Regions from separate parts of the Pectobacterium araliae genome, predicted to be linked through region 1. Evidence: predicted binding sites of a transcription regulator. Region 1 holds the regulator's gene; each other region holds the start of a gene.

Region 1 (4,479 bases):
GTCTGAGTTGCATGAAACTCTCAATATTATGCCGCGCAACCATCTCAATGCGGGAGGGCATGCCCCTTATTGAGCATGGCGAAAGGCGTGAAAGAACGCGCCAAACATGCTAACAATGATAACTAATGACGTCTTTTTTGAGGAGTCACGCGCCTTATGTCACATCAGCATCCGATTATTGCGGTTACCGGTTCCAGCGGAGCGGGAACCACGACAACCAGTCTGGCCTTTCGTAAGATTTTCCAGCAGTTTGATCTACGAGCAGCCCAGTTAGAAGGCGACAGCTTTCACCGCTATACCCGCCCGGAAATGGACATGGCGATCCGCAAAGCGCGTGATTTGGGGCGCCATATCAGCTATTTCGGCCCGGAAGCGAATGATTTCAGCCTGCTGGAACAAGCGTTTATCGAATATGGCTTACATGGTCGCGGCCAGACGCGTAAATATCTTCACACCTATGATGAAGCGATTCCCTACAATCAGGTTCCTGGGACATTCACACCGTGGGAACCCATGCCGGAACCCACTGATATTCTGTTCTACGAAGGGCTACATGGTGGTGTGTTCACCGAACAAAACAATGTGGCGCAGCATGTCGACTTGCTCGTCGGCGTTGTGCCGATCGTCAACCTGGAGTGGATTCAAAAGCTGATTCGTGACGTCAATGAGCGCGGTCACTCGCGTGAAGCGGTGATGGATTCCGTCGTCCGCTCGATGGAAGACTACATCACCTATATCACGCCACAGTTCTCTCGCACACACATCAACTTCCAGCGCGTGCCTACCGTGGATACCTCTAACCCGTTTGCCGCTAAGTCTATCCCTTCACTGGACGAAAGCTTCGTCGTCATTCATTTTCAAGGGTTGGATAATATTGATTATCCCTATCTGCTCGCCATGCTACAGGGTTCGTTTATCTCCCACATCAACACGTTAGTCGTTCCTGGCGGGAAGATGGGGCTGGCAATGGAACTCATCATGGCGCCGCTGGTGCAGCGGCTGATAGAAGGGAAAGCCATCGAATAAGCACCGAGATACGCGGGCCGACCACAGGGGTGAGGCCTCCCCATGGGAACCTCCCCCTGTGTTTCCCCTTATAACAGGCTTAAGTGACCAGAATTAGTGCCCAGAGAAAAGGATTAGGCCAGCACTCTAATTTCGTGACTGTGCGTCACCTCAACGGCTTTGCCCAGCATCAATGCCACAGAGCAGTATTTTTCCGCTGACAGGGCAACGGCTCGTTCGACGGCTTTATCGGTCAACCCTTTTCCCGTCACGATAAAATGCAGATTGATATGGGTAAATAAGCGCGGCGCTTCAGAGCGTCGTTCTGAGGTTAATTTCACCTCACAATCCGCCACGTCGTTGCGACCTTTTTGCAGAATCGACACCACATCAATCGCACTGCATCCCCCTACGGACATCAACACCATTTCCATCGGGCTCGGCGCTTTATCGCCGGAATTGCCGTCCATCAATACCTGATGCCCTGATGCGGATTCGCCCAAAAACGTTAAGCCTTCAACCCATTTTACCCGAGCCTGCATAATGCCTCTCCACTAAAAATTTTTTGAAAATTTATACCGTTACTGTACAAAAACCAGCGTTAATCAGAGCTTTGTCATGCTGAAGCGAGACAACACAAGACACATCCTTAAAGCTGTGTTAAAACGAAAATAGAATAGACCTTTTCTGGACAAAGCCAGAAACGAAGAAGATGATGACGTAGCCAGACATACCCAACCACGTTTACGGTGCAGCAAGGCAGTAACCGCAAAATCAAGGGTACAGTGGTTCCAGTATATTCCCTGACGTCATTCTGCCTAGACTGAATTTTATTTTTTTAGCAGTTAAACACGCCGTACAGGGAACTCTGACCCCTGTAATTTGCGCAGTGAATTACAACAGAGGATGATAGCGAATGGTTCTCGGCAAACCGCAGACAGACCCAACTCTCGAATGGTTCCTTTCCCATTGTCATATCCACAAGTATCCATCGAAGAGCACGCTGATTCACCAAGGTGAAAAAGCAGAAACGCTTTACTACATCGTGAAAGGCTCTGTTGCAGTGCTAATCAAAGATGAAGAAGGCAAGGAGATGATTCTTTCCTACCTTAATCAGGGCGATTTTATTGGTGAGCTCGGCCTGTTTGAAGAAGGTCAGGAACGCAGTGCCTGGGTTCGGGCAAAAACCGCCTGTGAAGTGGCTGAAATTTCCTATAAAAAATTCCGCCAGCTTATTCAGGTTAACCCGGATATCCTCATGCGTCTGTCTGCGCAAATGGCAAGCAGACTTCAGGTTACCTCTGAGAAAGTCGGCAACCTCGCCTTCCTTGATGTGACCGGACGTATCGCCCAAACATTACTCAACCTGGCAAAACAACCTGATGCCATGACGCATCCAGATGGCATGCAAATTAAAATTACCCGTCAGGAAATTGGGCAAATCGTTGGCTGCTCGCGTGAAACCGTGGGTCGCATTCTGAAAATGTTAGAAGACCAGAACCTGATCTCTGCGCACGGTAAAACGATTGTCGTTTACGGCACTCGCTAAACCCCTGTCGCTGTACCCTACCAACAAAAAAGCGTGAAGCCTCGGCCTCACGCTTTTTTTATGGCGTGCCATCCGTGGCCGCCACCCTACGTTTTTTATCGCTACTCTTTTAAGCGCGTAACTCAGTTTGCTGCGTTAACGACCTGCGCGACAGCGTTGGCGAACTTCTCCATCCCCTGCGCAATATCGTCTTCATCAATGATCAAAGACGGTACAAAGCGGATGACGTTCGGCCCCGCCATCAGCACCATCAGCCCTTGAGCCGTTGCCGCCGCCAGGAACTCGCCCGCGCGGCCATGCCACTGCGGTTTCAGCTCTGCCCCCAACAGCAGCCCCATCCCGCGAACCTGATCAAATACGCCGTACTGCTGATTGATTTTCTCCAGTTCACTGACAAAACGATCGTGACGATCCGCTACGCCCGATAGCACTTCTGGCGTGTTGATGATATCCAGCGCGGCTTCCGCCACAGCACAAGCCAGCGGGTTGCCGCCATAGGTGGTTCCATGCACCCCAACCGTCATCGCTGAAGCGATCTCTTCCGTCGTCAGCATCGCGCTAATCGGGAAACCACCGCCCAACGCTTTAGCCGTCGTCAGGATGTCCGGCGTAATACCATAGTGCATATAGCTAAATAATTTACCAGTACGTCCCATCCCACTCTGCACTTCATCAAACACCAGCAGCGCTTTATGTTGATCGCACAAGTCACGAACACCCTGCAAAAATTCAGGCGTAGCGGGGGTAATTCCGCCTTCCCCCTGAATGGGTTCGAGTACAACCGCGCAGGTGTGATCGTCCATCACTGCTTTAACGGCAGCGAGATCGTTGAACGGAACGTGCACGATATCGGCAGGCTTAGGCCCGAAGCCATCGGCATACTTAGGCTGTCCGCCAACTGAAACGGTGAACAGCGTCCGGCCATGGAACGCATTGTAGAAGGCGATGATCTTGGTTTTATACGGACTATGGCGTTTAACCGCATAGTAACGCGCCAGCTTAAAGGCGGCTTCGTTAGCCTCTGCACCAGAGTTAACAAAGAACACGCGATCGGCAAAAGTGGCATCGATCAGTTTGCTGGCGAGGCGTAGCGCAGGTTCATTGGTGAAAATATTGCTGGTATGCCACAGTTTTTCGCCCTGCTGCTGTAACGCATTAACCAGCGCAGGATGGCAGTGACCGAGCGCCGTGACCGCGATACCACCGGAGAAATCGATATATTCTCGGCCGTCCTGATCCCAGACACGGCTCCCCTTACCTTTCACGGGTACAAACTTCGCGGGTGCATAAACCGGCAAAATAACCTTATCGTGGGTATCCCGTGTCACTGCTTTCTGCTCTACTGCCATTTGCTGCCTCACTCTGCTGTCCATTACGTCAGAAATGAAAATATAGTCAATAAATATGCATAGAAAATCAATAACAGGCAATATTAAATCAGCCGATGAAGAGAATAACTTTCTACACGATTAAATTTTAAGGAAATTATCCAAAAGCTGATGTCCTTGCTGGCTGAGAATACTCTCAGGATGAAACTGAACCCCTTCCAGCGGCAACGAGCGATGACGGACGCCCATAATTTCGTCACGTTTCCCTTCATATTCGCTCCAGGCCGTGATCTCAAAGCAATCGGGTAGCGAGGCGGCATCAATAATGAGCGAATGATAGCGGGTAACCGTCAAAGGCTGAGCTAGTCCCGCGAAAATCCCCGTATCGCTATGCGCAATTGCTGAGGTTTTCCCGTGCATGACCTGCCGCGCCCGCACCACCCGCGCGCCAAACGCCTGCCCCATCGCCTGATGGCCAAGACACACGCCAAGAATAGGCAACGTATCAGCAAAGTGACGGATAGCCGCCAGTGAAATGCCCGCCTCATCGGGTGTACAGGGGCCCGGAGAAATCACCAACCGCTCGGGCGCCAGCCG
Region 2 (4,479 bases), 240 kb from region 1:
GCCGATCTGGAGCTGGCGTTGATGGTCACCATCGCGGGTGTCGCAGCGGGCATGCGTAATACGGGTTAGTTGCGCAGGAAGCAAAAGCTAAACAGACAGCAAAAACACAGGCCGGTCATTTGACCGGCCTAAAACCAAAAACCTTACGCCAGATATTTATCCTGCAAATAGTTCCGTGCACGATTATCCAGACCGTATTCCACTTCAAGCCAGCTATCGATCGAACCGTGTCGTTCGTAGATGGCCTTCAATGCCGTCACAATGAACTCTTCCTGCACCGACAGCACATAAGAGAACTGTCCCAGCGCTTTCTCATTCAGCGTTGCCGACAGATGTGTCAGTAGCTGCTGGCGGAAGGGCGTCAGCGTCGTGTCTGTGAGCAGGTAATCTTCCATCACGGTCTGTTCATCGGCACCCAGAGCAAACATCACCAGCGCCGACCCGATACCGGTGCGATCTTTTCCCACCGCGCAGTGCTGTACCAGCCCGCCCTCATCTGGCCGTAATAGCAGCGACACCAGTTGCTTATAGGCAGAATTATTGAAGGGCAAACGGCGATAGAGTTCTAACATAAACGCACGGGAATCAAATGCCGCCAGCACATCGGACCCCAGCGAATCCAGGTTGGCCGTCACTTCGTGGCGTAACGGATTGGCCGGATAAGCGTGATAATTGGCCCCAGTCCACAGTACATCGGGCTTCTGCGCAATTTCATCAGCATCCCGATAATCCACCACGTGAGAAATCGGCACGCCAGCAAGGTGTTCACAATCCGCCTGACTCAGCAGATCCAGCGAACCGGAGCGAAACAGTTTACCGTGTCGGATAAGCCGTCCATCAGCAGCCCGGTTTCCACCTAAATCACGGAAATTGATTCCGCCATGCAGCGGTAATAAAGAGGGGTGAAGCAACGTTGGTTCGGTCATACATCTCCTTGCGAGGTTGAAAGGCGAGCAAGGCAACCGTATTACACACGCAGAGCGTGTCGCAGGTTAACCCAATAAACCAGAACAAGTTGTTAGGATAAGGGCTGGCCTCTGCGATGACCAGCCCAAAATACCACCAATTTTTTGTGCTTATTCAGCGGCTAACAGACGGCGTGTCGCATCCAGCAGCACCTTGATGACGGTGGTTTCAGCCAGTTTCATGGCCGCCGCATCCGGGATTTCCTGCTGGGTACGGTTCACGATCACACCCGCGATCATCCCCGCTTTTAGCCCCTGACTGGCGCACATGGTCAACAGCGTGGCAGATTCCATTTCATAGTTCAGCACGCCCATGCTCTGCCACTCTTCCATCGAACCGCGGAAGCGACGTACCACGCGGCCAGAGAAGGTGTCATAACGTTCCTGGCCAGGATAGAACGTGTCGGAAGACGCCGTGATGCCCACGTGCAACGCGGCACCCGACGCTTTCGTGGCTTCCACCAGCGCGGTAGTACAGCCGAAATCCGCCACGGCAGGGAACTCCATTGGCGCGAAGTGCAGGCTCGCACCGTCAAGACGGACGGCGGCGGTGGTCACTAACACATCACCGACATTGATGCCGGACTGAATCGCCCCTGTCGTACCCACGCGCAGGAAAGTGCGAATGCCGAGCTGCGCCAATTCTTCTACCGCAATTGACGTTGATGGGCCACCGATACCGGTCGAGCAAACAATAACGGCCTTGCCGTCCAGCTCTGCACGCCAGGAGGTAAATTCACGGTGTGATGCCAGATGTACCGGGTTATCCATCAGGCGAGCAATTTTCTCAACACGCTCAGGATCGCCGGGCACGATAGCCAGCGTCGCACCCTGTAAATCGTTCTTGACCAGACCAAGATGGAACACATCAGATGTAGACATAACTGCCTCCCGGGCAACCAATTGGGTATTCAGAGAAATCGTGCCGAACGCCTCATCTATGCTGCTTGTCGCAGTCTGTAAGCATCCGTCTAATAAAAGACTCTAGCGCATCATGGCGCTTTTTTAAGTGATGCTTATCACCTATGGAAAAGAAACGATAACCAACATACATAAAAGATGTGATTTAAATCACTATTTATTGGGTGAGGAATTCATTTTTGCCGATTAATTGTCTTCTAGTGTAGATTCTTTAATCATTGATGGTATTTATCATGACATTCCTCTTTCACATGAAACTCGGCAGACCGGTAACAGGAGAGCGCGTAATGAAGACTGATGAACAGACGACCTTCAAACACCTTCCTCAAGGGTTATCCCCGGCGGTAGAACCACAGGGCTTCTCCATCATTACAACGGATTCTGTCGGTATCGTTGCCAGTGAAACCACCATTCCTTCTCAGGGGGAACAGCTACCTGCTTATATCGCCAGACCCGTGAATCACGATGGACCGCTCCCTATCGTCCTGGTCGTGCAGGAAATTTTCGGCGTTCATCAACACATTCAGGATGTTTGCCGCAGGCTGGCTAAGCAGGGCTATATGGCCATCGCGCCAGAGCTGTATTTTCGTCAGGGCAACCCCAGCCACTATAAAGATATTCAGCAAATTCTGACTGAGCTGGTACATAAGGTTCCCGATTCACAGGTGTTATCCGATCTCGATCGCGCCGCCAACTGGGCGATTAAACAGGGCGGCGATGCCAGTAAGCTGGCAATAACGGGGTTTTGTTGGGGCGGTCGCATTACCTGGCTCTACGCCGCGCATAATCCGCAGCTCAAAGCAGCCGTAGCTTGGTATGGCAAACTTACCGGAGAGAAAACGCTGAATAGCCCCAAACATCCGGTCGATATCGCAACGGAATTGGAAGCCCCCGTGTTGGGGTTATATGGGGCAAAAGACGCGAGTATTCCGCTGGAAAAAGTGGATATCATGCGACAGGCACTACGCGCCGCGAATGCGACGGCAGAAATCATCGTCTACCCCGATGCGGGTCATGCTTTCCATGCCGATTACCGCCCCAGCTATCATAAAGAATCCGCTCGTGACGGCTGGCAACGGATGCTGGCATGGTTCCAGAAAAACGGCGTAGCATAACGCCATCACACTATTTCTAAAAAAAACCATCGGTGATCGGTTCATGCCGATGTTAGCCATCGAGAAACCGGGGCTACCACGGAGTGAGGCATCCCTGCGGGGACCTCATCTCCGTGTTTCCTCCGGCATCCATATCGACGCGATCGGCATTAACCGTTACCTGGTTACAGAGGCCGCCTTAGAACGTCGTCCAGTCGCCATTGTTGCCTTGATCTTTCGCAGGTGCTAAAGACAGCGTTGGGGTGCGTGTTGGAGCCGCTGCATAAGAAGCCGTTTTGTCGTTGCCATACGGCAGCAATTTAAACGCACTCACCGCTTCCGCCAGCACGGAAGCCTGTGCTTGCAAGGAAAGTGCCGCAGAGGCTGATTCTTCAACCAGAGCCGCATTCTGCTGGGTCGTGGTATCAATTTGCCCAACCGCCAAATTCATCTGGTTAATCCCGTCGCTCTGCTCACGACTGGCCTGCGAGATTTCACTGATGATCTCATTTACATCCTGCACGTAGCCGGTTAATCCGCCCATGGTTTCTTCAGCTGTATCCACCAGCGACATGCCTTCCTGGATTTTGCTCACGGAATCGTCGATCAAATCCTTGATCTCACGCGCGGCCGTTGCACTACGCTGTGCCAGAGAGCGCACTTCACCTGCCACCACCGCAAAACCACGCCCTTGTTCGCCCGCACGCGCCGCTTCAACCGCCGCGTTCAGTGCCAGAATATTGGTCTGGAAGGCAATCCCATCGATCACACCAATGATCTCCGCCATACGCTGGGATGAATCACGAATACCGCGCATCTTCTGCGTCACGGAAACCATAACGTCGCCGCTTTGCTTCGCCGCACCAGAGGCTTTGTTCGCGATGTCTGTTGCCTGCTGGGTGTTTTCCGCCGTGTTCTTAATGGTCGAGGTCAGCTGTTCCATCGACGCCGCCGTTTCTTCCAGCGAGCTGGCTTGCTCTTCGGTGCGCGAAGACAGATCCTGATTACCTGCGGCAATCTGCGAAGCCGCCGTCGAGATGGTTTCCGCCCCGTCACGTACCTGCCCGACAATCGTGCTCAGACTGGTGTTCATGTGATCCAACGATTGCAGCAGTTGTCCCGTTTCATCTTTGCTGGTAACAGTAATACGTGAGGTCAGGTCACCCTGCGCGACTCGGTCTGCCACTTGCAAAGCCTGCTGTATTGGCCGGGTTACGCTGCGCGTGATCGACCAGGCAATCAATGCGCCAAATAAGGCACCTAATGCCAGAATGAGCAGCAGAATAATACGCGTCTCGCCGTATACCTCAGCCATGGCTTCAACAGAGGTGTCCATCGCATCATCCTGATAATTCACTAATTGCTTCACCGCATCACGGTATTGGCGTTGAACCACGTTCAGGTTGTTGTTGAACTCTTCGATCGCCGCTTCCCGATTGCCCGCAACCACATCGCTAATGATTTTATCGCCAGATTTCAGAAACTCGTTACGTATCACA
Region 3 (4,479 bases), 1.3 Mb from region 1:
AAACCCTTGTTGTTTTGTCATGTTGATTTCCCTGTTGTTGCATATCAATTTTGTGGCGCATAAATGTTGCGTTACATAAATCCATACGGATGGCTGGCAGCATAGAAAAGCGCGTGAAGGCTGACGAGCAGGGAAGCGTGAAACAGGAAGGCGCCACGACATGTTTTTAGATATTTGCAGAGGATTGAAAACTTTTTGCGAGCAGAGACGCAATTTTCATGCTTCCGGGAGGGGGCATCTGTGTGGGAAATGCAGTCTGCGTCGTTACGATTGTATGTGAGGGGATGAGATGTAGAGAGGTGAACGAGGTGCGAAATGGCACCTCGCTGGTAGAAATAGAGAAGCGATTAAATAAAGCGCATGGATAAATCCAGTGCCTGTACGTGCTTGGTTAATGCGCCCACCGAGATATAGTCCACGCCAGTTTCCGCATAGCCACGCAGTGTGTCGAGCGTGACATTGCCGGATATTTCCAGCAGCGCATGACCTTGCGTTAAGCCAACCGCTTCCCGAATGCTATCCAGACTAAAATTATCCAGCATAATGATATCTGCGCCAGCCTCTAGCGCTTGCTGTAACTCATCCAGCGATTCGACTTCAACTTCGACCGGTACATCGCTGCGTAAAGCCTGCGCTTTTTCTACCGCATTTTTGATTGAGCCAGCAGCGATGATATGGTTTTCCTTGATCAGGAATGCATCGGATAGACCAAGACGATGGTTGTCGCCACCGCCGCATGATACGGCGTATTTCAGCGCGGTTCGCAGCCCCGGCAGCGTCTTGCGGGTATCCAGCAGTCGAGTGCGCGTTCCCTGCAATACGGCAACATAGCGGCTGACTTCGGTTGCGACGCCGGACAGCGTTTGCAGAAAATTCAGCGCTGTGCGTTCACCGGTCAGGAGCTGTTTGGCTGGGCCTGTGATGTCACACAGCGTTTGGTTGGGAGTGATAGCGTCGCCATCGGTAACGTGCCAGATGATCGTTGTCGTGTTGCCTAATTGAGAAAAGACTTCCTCAATCCAGCGCGTGCCGCAGAATATACCCGCTTCACGCGTGATAATACGTGCGCTGACGGTCTCATTGTCGGGTAACAGAAGGGCGGTAATATCTTGATTAGCATCGACGATGCCACCTAAATCTTCACGCAGTGCCAGTTGCACGCTGGCGGGGATATCTTGTGCAATACGAGCGAGCAAGGCTTGTTGGCGTTGTTCCTGACTGTAGCGACGCGTTGACATGACAAAACTCCGAAGGGGGATTCGGAGGTCTATGCTACCTTGTTTATATCAGGACATCCAGAATGAATAGTTATTATAATTCAATATGTTAATGTTATTTGTATTTCCGACGAATACTGATATCCGCCGGAAAAGGGATGCGATTTTAGAAGTTGTAACCAACAACCAGGTAGTAGCCCCAGCCGGTAGATTTCACTTCAAACGGACCTTTGCCGAAATTGAGTTCTGCGCCATCAGCCCATTGGCCGCCATTGTGGAAATAACGAGCGACGAAAGAGTAGTGCCAGTGGTCGTAGCCCAGCGCCAGAATATGGCTGGAGGCAATGGAGTTGTTGGTGCGGCTTGCATTCGATTTATCACGCAGTTCTGAACCAAAATCGAAATTGGTGAAGCTGATATACGAGACATTGCCGCCCAGCACAGAACCCAGCGGGTAAGAGTATTTCACTTTTACGCGGTAGCCGTCCCATTCGTTTTCGTTCGCCGCGCCGTAATTCTGCCATTGGTATTTGGCATAGCCGTTTACTGAGAGAGACAGATCGGTGCCGGTATCAATATCGGTGCCTAAGCCCATGTACCAGGTGCTTTGGCGTGAACCGCTGTTGCGACCCTGATCGTAAATCACGTTATTGGCGATGTACCACTCTTTAAACGGACCAAAGCTCAGGTCAGCCCCTGTCAGTTTATCAATCGAGAAGCGTGGTTCGATCTCGACAAACAGCGGAGAGCCTTTGTCCCAAATACCACGGCTGTCGGGATCGCCACCAAAAAATTTAGGCGCATCGGCGTAGCCGTAGAAATCGAACCAGTCTTTACGTGCAAACGCTTCGTATTCCAGGTAGGTCGTGCTGTTCAGTTGCGGTCCAAAACGGGTGTGGGCGCTGCCGACGACGTTAATACTCTGATGCCACCAGTCGGACAGGTATTCGGCTTTATTGCTGTCGGCAAGGGCAGGCATTGAGCAGGACAGTGCCAGCAAGGCGCCTGCGGCGAAAGTTTTCTTCATGTTAAGTACCCTATGTTAGACGTCATGTGCGTTGTGCGTAAGGTTGTAAAATAAGCTTTGGTAATACCTAAAAAAATCAGAAGATAATTTTGTCATGCATTTTAAGTAAAAATAGATGTAATGCACGAAAACGATTGCTTTCCATTGGTGTGTTACATTTTTAATGTGATTTTTGTCACAAAATAATGTTGGTATTTTCCCTTGTGGAAAAGGGCGAGAAATTGAATGCGGGCAGAAAATTGATGGGAGCATCACTGAATGAATGGTAAAGCCTATTGATACCGAGTTGAATAGATAGCATGGCGTGAAACATGGTATCTTGGATACAAGGACTTTTGGCTATATGGTTTTACACCTGAAATTAGTTTTTACGCCAGAAATGAGCTTTTTCGCCTGATTCAGCCGGCAAACGATACGATGCGAGGTTATCGCCGATGTTTTTGGAAAATGGCTGGTTATCCGACATTACACACACGCCTTCGCCGCATCATGATGGTCGTCCGAATAATGAGGTGCCTTCCTTACTGGTGATTCACAATATCAGTCTGCCGCCGGGTGAGTTTGGCGGCCCGTATATTGACCAGTTGTTTACGGCTACTTTGGACCCCACTGCGCATCCCTATTTCGCTGATATTTCCCATTTACGCGTCGCGGCACACTGCCTGATTCGTCGCGATGGGCAAACCACGCAGTATGTGTCTTTCGACCAGCGCGCCTGGCATGCTGGCGTTTCGGTGTTTGAAGGCCGTGAACGCTGTAATGATTTCTCTATTGGCATTGAGCTGGAAGGGACGGATACGCTGCCTTTTACCATGGCGCAGTATCACTCACTGGTTGCGATTACACGCCTGTTAATGCGGGCTTATCCTATTACACTGCCGCGAATTACCGGACATAGCGACATCGCTCCGGGCCGTAAAACCGACCCCGGCCCGGCATTTGACTGGGACGGTTATCATCATCTGCTGCAAGAAAACTGGATAGAAAATAAAAGGAGTCTCGATCAATGACGCTGTTTACACTGTTGCTTACGCTCGCATGGGAACGGTTGTTCAAACAGGGGGAGCATTGGCAGATTGATCATCGGCTTGGCGTTGTGTTCCGACACGTTCCCTCTCCCTCTTTATTTCAAACGTTGTTCCTGACGCTATGCAGTATGGGCATCGTGGCGGGACTGTTGTGGCTAACGAGCGGCATTCTGTTTGGTCTGGTTTCCCTTCTGTTGTGGATTGTGATCAGCCTGATGTGTATTGGTGCGGGTGAGATTCGTCAGCACTATCGGTGCTATTTGCAGGCGGCACAGCGCGGCGAGGCGGATGCCAGCCGAGAAATGGCGGAGGAATTGGCGTTGATTCACGGTTTACCCGTTGGTGCAGGTGAAAGCGAGCAGTTAAAGGAATTGCAAAATGCCTTGCTATGGATAAATTTCCGGTTTTATCTAGCTCCGCTATTTTGGTTCGTTGCTGCAGGGTCATACGGGCCGGTTGCGCTAGTGGGGTATGGTTTTTTGCGCGCCAGACAAACCTGGCTTGCCCGGCATAATACGCCGCTGGAACGTGCGCAGTCTGGTGTCGATCGTTTGTTACATTGGCTTGACTGGATTCCCACCCGTTTGGCTGGTGCTGCTTATGCGTTGCTGGGGCATGGTGAAAAAGCGTTACCTGCCTGGTTCGCATCGCTAGGGGATTTCCGTAGTTCACAATATTGGGTGTTAACGCAGTTGGCGCAATTTTCTCTGGCGCGTGAATCCCATAGCGAGCCTGTAGAAACGCCTAAAGCCGCCGTGACGCTGGCGAAAAAAGTGACGTTGGTGCTGGTGGTGGTGGTTGCACTTTTGACGATATACGGTGCGCTGGTCTGATGTTTATTGTGCGTTGGTAGGAAAAATAATGGCCGACAAGGTCGGCCATCGAATCGGAAAAAATACGGTGGGCGCTGAGGCTTACTTCGTCTGATTTTTCTTTTTGATAAAGTAGCCCACGGCCAGAATAACTAGCCAAACCGGGATCAGCATGACGGAAATCTGAATGCCTGGCGTTAGGAACATAACCACCAGTATACCTGCCAGGAATAGCAGACAGAGGTAATTACCCAGCGGATAAAGCAGCGCTTTAAACTTGGTCACCGTACCTTCTTTGTCCTTCTGTGCACGGAACTTCAGGTGCGCCAGACTGATCATCGCCCAGTTAATCACGAGAGCAGACACGACCAGCGCCATTAATAGCTCGAACGCTT

What was found. Region 1 encodes CRP, which controls carbon source genes, mostly activating them, when cyclic AMP is high. Its sites were predicted from a motif close to ATGTGANNNNNNTCACAT; they were not measured.
Region 2: a site for CRP is predicted at 2,025-2,042, ahead of udp (uridine phosphorylase). Genes of this name have one in related genera too.
Region 3: a site for CRP is predicted at 2,408-2,425, ahead of AACH44_RS17000 (nucleoside-specific channel-forming protein Tsx). Genes of this name have one in related genera too.

The regions. Positions count from the first base shown of each region.
Region 1 covers NZ_AP028908.1:356,926-361,404, reverse strand. The annotation lists gene AACH44_RS01595 (YheU family protein) at 1-73, shown strand, start outside; gene AACH44_RS01590 (phosphoribulokinase) at 157-1,026, shown strand; gene AACH44_RS01585 (OsmC family protein) at 1,140-1,547, opposite strand; gene crp (cAMP-activated global transcriptional regulator CRP) at 1,922-2,554, shown strand; gene argD (bifunctional acetylornithine/succinyldiaminopimelate transaminase) at 2,677-3,903, opposite strand; gene AACH44_RS01570 (aminodeoxychorismate synthase component II) at 4,024-4,479, opposite strand, start outside.
Region 2 covers NZ_AP028908.1:121,301-125,779, reverse strand. The annotation lists gene ppc (phosphoenolpyruvate carboxylase) at 1-69, shown strand, start outside; gene AACH44_RS00595 (tyrosine-protein phosphatase) at 144-926, opposite strand; gene udp (uridine phosphorylase) at 1,077-1,847, opposite strand; gene AACH44_RS00585 (dienelactone hydrolase family protein) at 2,174-3,001, shown strand; gene AACH44_RS00580 (methyl-accepting chemotaxis protein) at 3,180-4,479, opposite strand, start outside.
Region 3 covers NZ_AP028908.1:3,753,732-3,758,210, reverse strand. The annotation lists gene ppdD (prepilin peptidase-dependent pilin) at 1-21, opposite strand, end outside; gene nadC (carboxylating nicotinate-nucleotide diphosphorylase) at 348-1,238, opposite strand; gene AACH44_RS17000 (nucleoside-specific channel-forming protein Tsx) at 1,384-2,244, opposite strand; gene ampD (1,6-anhydro-N-acetylmuramyl-L-alanine amidase AmpD) at 2,679-3,254, shown strand; gene ampE (beta-lactamase regulator AmpE) at 3,251-4,105, shown strand; gene AACH44_RS16985 (amino acid permease) at 4,187-4,479, opposite strand, start outside.